One region of the Bacillus altaicus genome, then DNA from elsewhere that is predicted to be linked to it. Evidence: riboswitches for the same ligand, from Rfam matches in the RefSeq annotation. Region 1 holds a riboswitch; the other holds the start of a gene.
The links. Region 1 has a riboswitch for S-adenosylmethionine ahead of metI (cystathionine gamma-synthase/O-acetylhomoserine thiolyase). Riboswitches for the same ligand answer to the same signal wherever they lie in the genome.
Positions count from the first base shown of each region.

Region 1 (4,226 bases):
ACCTGGAAAATCACCAACGCGCGCTGGATCACCAGTTAAAGCTAGCACTTCCTCCATACCTAATGCTGATAATCCAAGCAAGTGAGACTGTAGTCCAATGACGTTATGGTCTCTACACGTTAAGTGCGTCAATACTGGAATATCATGCTTCGTTAATAATGCACCCATAGCCATATTCGAAACGCGAGGAGATGCTAATGAATTATCTGCTAGGGTAATAGCATCCGCTCCAGCCCTTTTCAGTGCTCTTGCCCCTTCAAAAAATCGCTGCGTGTCTAACGTTTTCGGTGGATCTAATTCCACTACAACTGTCGTTTGTTTCTTTGCCTTTTCTGCGAGAGTGACATGAGCTCTCGAACGCTTCTCCTGTGTATGGACCACTTTAGGCCTTTGAATCGTCTCCTTTGCTATTACAGGTGCAACATTTGCGATAGCACGTTTCATTCCTTCAATATGTTCCGGGGTAGTACCACAACAACCACCTAATAAACGAATACCTTGTTCAATAAAGTTTGGTGTCATCTCTTCAAAATACGCTGGACTTCCCTCATATACGTAACGCCCTTCCACATAATTCGGGAGACCTGCATTCGGATATGCTGATAAATAGCCATTTTGAGGAATCGATATCATCTTGAAAGCTTCCGTCATATGAAGTGGCCCTAGTTGACAGTTCAATCCAACAACATTGGCACCGTAATCCAAAAGCTGTTTTAATACTTCATTGACATCATTCCCATTTTGAGTCGTACCTGCCTCATGTAACGCTAACTGAGCAACAATCGGAATATTCGTTTGTTTACGCAATACTTTAACGGCATGCAATAATTCAAATTCATCATAAAAAGTTTCTAATAGTAATCCATCAACCTGTTCTTCTAGTAAAGCACCTGCCTGCTCAAGTAACATAAATTCTCGCTCTATATCAGTCGTTGTAACAGCACCAATATGTTTCATACCTCCAATTGTCCCTAAAATTGCATTCCGCTCTGTTACTGATGCTTTCGCAATATTCACTGCCGCTTTATTAATTTGGACAACTTGATTTTCTAGACCATACATGCGGAGTTTCGCTTCATTCGCACCATACGTATTCGTTTGAATAACATCCGCTCCAGCAGCTACATATTGTTTATGGATCGATATAATTAAGTCCGGATCAGACAAATTCAATTCTTCAAAACTACTTTGTAAACCATGTGAATGTAATAACGTTCCAACCGCACCATCACCTATTACAATTCCTTTTGATAATAAATCTAGTAATTTCACGAATCTCCCTCATTTCTATCAATATAAAAACCCCCTCTTCACTTTGAAGAGGGGGACATAATTGTTCCTCCTCTTATTATGCAAAACACACGTTTTGCAGGTTTTAGCACCGTTTCAAACATTTAGTTTGAAGGTTGCTGGGTTTCACAGGGCCTTTCCCTCCACCGCTCTCAATAAGAGTTTGTCTTTATTATTTTATTTATGTAGCTAAAAGGAAATACGTTCCCCTTTTAACAATGTTTGTTAATTTTTTATAAATTTAGCATGCACTAAAATAAAAGTCAATGACACTTGCGGAAAAATAAAAATTATTTAAAATAAAGTTGCAATTCAATTATCTTTTGTTGTAAAGTTAAAAACATAATAAAAATTTCATACGCACATTCTTATCTAGAGAGGTAGAGGGACTGGCCCTATGACGCCTCAGCAACCATTAACATTCATTCGTTAATAAGGTGCTAATTCCAGCAAATTGTTAAAGATTTGACAGATGAGAAGAAGACTCTATTCAATCCGAAAGCCTTCTTCTTAGAAGGCTTTTTTTATTTTCACTTAGTCGTTCACTTTAAAAAGGGGGAATTTTCACATGTCAACAATCGAAACAAAACTAGCACAAATCGGGAACCGTAGCGAAGCTACAACAGGAACTGTTAATCCACCTGTTTATTTCTCAACTGCTTATCGTCACGAAGGAATTGGTAAATCTACTGGCTTTGACTATTCAAGAACTGGAAATCCGACTCGCGGTCTTTTAGAACAGGCAATTGCAGACTTAGAAAGCGGTGAACAAGGGTATGCCTGTAGTTCAGGAATGGCGGCTGTTCTCCTTGTCCTTTCACTATTCCGTTCCGGAGATGAGCTTATCGTATCCGAAGACTTATACGGAGGAACATATCGTCTATTTTCCGAACATGAAGACAAGTGGAATATTCGATGTAGATACGTAGATACACAATCTATTAAACAAATTGAGCAAGCAATCACATCTCAAACGAAGGCTATTTTCATAGAAACACCGACTAATCCATTAATGCAAGTAACTGATATCGTAAGTGTAGCAAGTGTAGCGAAAAGGCACGGACTACTTCTTATTGTAGATAACACGTTCTATACACCTTATATACAGCAACCATTAACAGAAGGTGCAAACATCGTCCTTCATAGCGCAACTAAATATTTAGGCGGACATAACGATGTACTAAGCGGACTTGTCGTTGCGAAAGGGAAATCTCTTTGCGAGGAGCTTGCTCATTATCATAATGCCTCTGGTGCTGTCTTAAGCCCGTTTGATTCATGGCTATTAATTCGAGGGATGAAAACTTTAGCACTCCGCATGAAACAGCATGAAGAAAATGCTCATGCAATTGTTGCTTATTTAAATGATGAAGATGGTGTGACAGATGTATTTTATCCAGGAAGAGGTGGTATGATTTCATTTCGCCTTCAAGATGAAACTTGGATTAATCCTTTCTTACAATCTTTATCCTTAATTACATTTGCTGAAAGTCTTGGCGGCGTCGAAAGTTTAATGACTTATCCAGCAACGCAAACTCATGCCGATATTCCAGAAGATATTCGAACAGCACGCGGTGTGTGTAATCGTCTTCTCCGTTTTTCAGTCGGCATCGAAAATAGCAATGATTTAATTCAAGACTTAAAGCAAGCAATTAAACTTGTAAAAGAAGGTGTAAAAATATGAGCTATTCCATAGATACGCTTTTACTGCATAATCAATACAAGCATGACTCACACACAGGAGCTGTTAACGTTCCCATCTATAACACATCAACATTTCATCAGTTCGATGTAGATGCTTTCGGAAAGTATGACTATAGTAGATCTGGAAATCCAACACGTGAAGCTCTTGAAGATATCATTGCTTTATTAGAAGGCGGGACAAAAGGATTTGCCTTTGCATCAGGCATTGCAGCCATTTCTACTGCATTTCTCCTTCTTTCACAAGGTGACCATGTTCTTATTTCAGAAGATGTATATGGAGGCACTTATCGAATTGTTACTGAAGTTCTCTCCCGTTATGGTGTTTCACATACATTTGTTGATATGACCAATGTGGAAGAAGTAAAAGAAAACATTAAACCAAATACGAAGCTCTTTTATGTAGAAACACCTTCTAACCCACTTTTAAAAGTGACAGATATTCGTGCTGTTTCTAATCTTGCAAAATCTATTGATGCTCTTACTTTTGTTGATAATACATTTTTGACACCACTATTTCAAAAGCCACTTGACCTTGGCGCCGATGTTGTTCTTCATAGTGCAACAAAATTTATTGCTGGTCATAGTGATGTCACCGCCGGATTAGCTGTCGTAAAAGATGAAGAGCTTGCTCAAAAGCTCGGCTTTCTACAAAACGCTTTTGGTGCTATTTTAGGACCGCAAGATTGTTCTCTCGTGCTTCGCGGCATTAAAACACTGCATGTACGTCTCGAACATTCAGCTGCAGGTGCCAACAAAATCGCACATTTTTTACAAGAGCACTCTAAAGTTCAAAATGTCTATTACCCTGGATTACAATCACATCTTGGTTATAGTATTCAACAAAATCAAGCAACATCGGCTGGGGCTGTTTTATCTTTCACCTTACAATCCGAAGATGCACTGCGCCAATTCTTATCAAAAGTTAAACTGCCCGTTTTTGCGGTTAGTCTAGGAGCTGTTGAATCTATTCTTTCATATCCAGCAAAAATGTCACATGCAGCCTTATCACAGGAAGCACGTGATGAAAGAGGTATTTCCAATTCATTACTCCGTTTATCGGTTGGTCTTGAAAATGTTAACGATTTAATATCCGATTTCGAAAATGCTCTTTCTTATGTAGAAGAACCTGTAAATGCATAGAGAGAAAAGAAGATATGAAATTAAGTTTTCATATCTTCTTTTTATGCTGTCTAGCATATTCATTTTAATGTTTTTTCTTTTTGTATCCTTCATTA
Region 1 is NZ_CM143394.1:1,461,551-1,465,776, reverse strand. Features, by position in the region: gene ACE38F_RS07670 (bifunctional homocysteine S-methyltransferase/methylenetetrahydrofolate reductase) at 1-1,272, opposite strand, end outside; SAM riboswitch class I at 1,343-1,452, opposite strand; SAM riboswitch class I at 1,656-1,769, shown strand; gene metI (cystathionine gamma-synthase/O-acetylhomoserine thiolyase) at 1,859-2,971, shown strand; gene metC (cystathionine beta-lyase) at 2,968-4,131, shown strand.

Region 2 (4,226 bases), 2.6 Mb from region 1:
TTGTTCTGGTTCCTCATACGGTGAATCAATTCCCGTAAACTCTTTAATATCACCTTTTCTCGCCTTTTTATAAAGTCCTTTCGGATCACGTTTCTCACACTCTTCAATCGGACACTTCACAAAGACTTCAATAAACTCATCTGCCGCTAATAGATCTCTAACTTGTTTTCTGTCTACTCGAAATGGTGAAATAAACGCTGTAAGGACAACAGTTCCTTGATCTACAAATAGCTTCGCCACTTCACCAATACGTCTTATATTTTCCATACGATCACTTTCAGAAAAACCTAAATCTTTATTTAAACCGTGGCGAATATTATCCCCATCTAGCACATAATTTCCGATATTCTTTTCAAACAGTTTACGAGCAACCGCATTCGCTACTGTAGATTTACCCGAAGCTGATAAACCAGTAAACCAAACTACAAAACTGTGATGCCCATTCTTCACTCTTCTCTCATCTTTTGAAACAGAAGCTGTATGCCAAGTAATATTCGTATCCATCTCATTCTCTCCCTATTCTGTTACTACTTCTTTTTTCAAACCTTTAATCAGCACTTCCACTACTTCTTTACGACTAAATGTACTCGGCGGAATCTCACCATTTCTTAACATTTCTCGTACTTTCGTACCTGAAAAGATGACACGGTCTTCTTTTCCATGCGGACACGTTTTCGTTGAAGCCATTGCTTCACATTTAGTGCAGTAAAAACTATGTTCAAAAAATAACGGCGTAATCCCTAACTCTTCTACTGTAAAATTCGTAAAGATTTCCTGCGCTTCATATGTTCCGTAATAGTCTCCTATCCCGGCATGATCACGCCCTACAATAAAGTGGGTGCAACCAAAGTTCTTTCTTACTAGTGCATGAAATATCGCTTCCCTTGGTCCTGCGTAACGCATTGCTGCAGGAAATACACCTAAAAAGACACGGTTTTTCGGATAATAGTTTTGAAGTAGTACTTCATAGCTTTCCATCCTTACATCAGCAGGAATATCATCTGACTTTGTTTCCCCAACAAGTGGATTTAAAAAGAGACCGTCTACAATTTCAAGAGCAGACTTTTGAATATATTCATGAGCACGATGTACCGGGTTTCTCGTTTGAAATCCGACTACTGTTTTCCAGCCACGTTTTTTAAATTCTTCTCTCGTTTCAATTGGATCTAAATGATAAGAAGGAAATGGATTATTCCCAAAACGTTTTGTAAGAATAATAGCTCCTCCAACGTAAACGTTTGGTCGCTCATATAATTTTTTTACTCCTGGATGAGCCTCATCCGTCGTTTTATATACAAGTAACGCTTCTTTTTCTTTATCAGGTACAAAAATATCTTCTATTTGAATAACACCACATACATTTCCATCGTTAACAAGTTTTACTTCTTCTCCAACTTTCAGTCCCTCTGCTACTTCTTCTGTTACCGGTAATGTAATTGGTATACTCCACACGCTACCATTTGCTAAACGAAGCGTTTCTACAACCGAATCATAATCTTTTTTTCCTAAAAAACCAGTAAGCGGACTATATCCCCCTGTCGCTAGCAGTTCTAAATCACTTAACGCAATGTTGTCTAATTTAATTTCTTTTTCAATTTGTGATACGTCGTATGTCTCATCTACACGGTTTATTAATTCGTTTATTGTAGTCATTTTCTATATCCCCTCTTAGCTTTATTTCAAGATTCATCTTATTGGTAATGAAGACCGCATTCAGTTTTCATTTTCCCGGCCCATCTACCATCTCTTGAATCACCATCGGCTCCTACAGGTAGCGTACATTTCTCACACCCAATACTTGGATATCCAACATCATGCAATGGGTTGTACGGCAAGTTATGTTTATATACATATCGCCACACTTCTTTCCACGTCCAATGGATAAGCGGACAAACTTTAATAGATTGAAAACGATGATCTTGATTTATAAACTTTGTATGCTTACGCGTTTCTGATTGTTCCCTTCTTAAACCCGATATCCACGCTTTTTCCGCTGCAAGTGATTTTTCTAACGGTAAAATCTTCCTGATCTTACAACAGAGATTCGGATTGCTTTCCCATAGTTTCTCACCATGCAACTTCGCTTGTTCATCAAGTGTAAGTTCCGGCTGTTTTTCTATAATATTTAATGAAGGAAATCGTTCTCGTACTTTTTGAATTAATTCATACGTTTCTTGAAAATGAACATTTGTATCCAAAAATACAACTTTAGCAGATGGATTTACTTGGTTTATAAGATGCAGTAAAACCATGCCTTCCACTCCGAAGCTACACGCGTATACAACTTCATCTTTATATTCTTTATAAGCCCAACTTAATACGGATAGCGCGCCTTTCGTTTCATCTTCTTCTGAAAATGAAACACGATTTTCTTCCCACTTTTCATACGTCAACATGTTTCTTCCCCCTGTAAAAGCAAAAAGACGGTTTTAACCTATTAAAATAGATTAAAACCGCCTCTAGTTTTTCTAGTCAGCGCTTTTCACTTTAAACGTACTTTTTCACTTTTTTCTAATTGAATTACTTTTCCATCTTGCACCACAATTGTAATTGAACCATATTTCATATCAGCAAGCATCGCTTGAATTTTCTCAGATACTTCATCAAAATGTTCCCGTACGCTCACGCAAACAGCCCCCCTTTTTATTCATAAAAAAAATCTTTCCCATTTCGAAAAGACTGTTCGGTAATATATTTTACCTTATCTTTCAAAATGGATTCCATTTTGCTGGATTTAGCACCTTGCTTTCTATAAGCAGGTTGCCGAGCTTCGTAGGGCCAGTTCCCTCAGCTTCTCTTGATAAGCTTTGTATTTGTATTTTATCACAATTCTGATTTTTTTCAATCCTAGTTTTCCGATATATTTTAATTATTTTATTTTATAAAAAAGGAATTGCCCATCCTGAACAACTCCTTTTTTCATTTTTAAACAAGTTCTTTAATACGTATGCGATCGTTCCCAATAATATTTTCATATGTTTCACGTTCTACAACAATTTGTGATGTTCCGCCTTTTGCAAAGACTACAGCCGGTCTACGAATACGATTATAATTATTAGCCATCGAGTACCCATATGCCCCTGTACAAGAAATCGCTAGTAAATCAGAAGAAGCAACTTTAGGAAGATTAATATCCCAAATCAGCATATCTCCACTTTCACAACATTTCCCAGCAATCGAAACAAGTTCCTCATTTTCATCATTCCCTCGATTCGCCAATATCGCCTCATAACGCGCTCCATATAGAGCCGGCCTTAAATTATCTGTCATCCCACCATCGACTGAAACATATTTTCTTATGCCTGGAATCTCTTTCACCGCTCCGACTGTATAAATTGTTGTTCCCGCATCCCCTACAATACTACGCCCTGGCTCAATCCATATTTCAGGAAGCGGATATTCACATAATGTAAACAGCTCTCTCACCTTACTTGTTACAGCGTGCACATACGTTTCAAGTGTTAACGGTGTATCAGACTCCGTATAACGTATACCGAAACCTCCGCCGACATTTAATACTTTCACCACATAGTTTGTTCGCTCTCTCACTTCTTCTAAAAATTGACGTAGTACTTCAATTGCTCGAACAAAACCAGCCGTTTCAAATATTTGCGATCCGATGTGCGAGTGAATTCCTAGCACATTATAACTTGATTTTTGCAAAGCTAGCTCAATTGCTTGCATCGCTTGACCATTTGAAACACCAAACCCAAATTTCGAATCCTCTTGACCTGTTGTTATATATTCGTGTGTATGTGCCTCTACTCCAGGCGTTACACGGATTAATATGTTCACAAATTTCCCATGTTGCACTGCTAAATCATGTAAAATTTCTAATTCTAAGAAATTATCTACCACAAAACAACCAATATTCGCCTGAAGAGCCATAATCATTTCTTCTTCTGTTTTATTATTTCCGTGAAAATGAATGCGCGATGCCGGAAATCCTGCTTGAAGTGCAGTATATAATTCTCCTCCAGAGACAACGTCTAAAGACATATTTTCTTCACGAGCTACTCGGCACATCTCCATGCACAAGAACGCCTTGCTAGCATATGCTACTTGATAAGAGAAACCACTTTCTTTAAAAGCACGATGAAACGCACGACATTTCCCTTGAATTGACTCTTCATCGTATACATAAAGTGGTGTTCCGTATTGTTTTGCTAGTTGCGTCGTATCGCACCCTCCAATTTCTAAGTGTCCTTGCCCATTGATTCGGCTTG
Region 2 is NZ_CM143394.1:4,028,384-4,032,609, forward strand. Features, by position in the region: gene cysC (adenylyl-sulfate kinase) at 1-504, opposite strand, end outside; gene sat (sulfate adenylyltransferase) at 517-1,653, opposite strand; gene ACE38F_RS20805 (phosphoadenylyl-sulfate reductase) at 1,692-2,396, opposite strand; gene ACE38F_RS20810 (YezD family protein) at 2,483-2,626, opposite strand; SAM riboswitch class I at 2,699-2,807, opposite strand; gene lysA (diaminopimelate decarboxylase) at 2,926-4,226, opposite strand, start outside.
Region 2: it holds a riboswitch for S-adenosylmethionine, as region 1 does, so the genes downstream of both, ACE38F_RS20810 (YezD family protein) here and metI (cystathionine gamma-synthase/O-acetylhomoserine thiolyase) in region 1, are expected to answer to the same signal.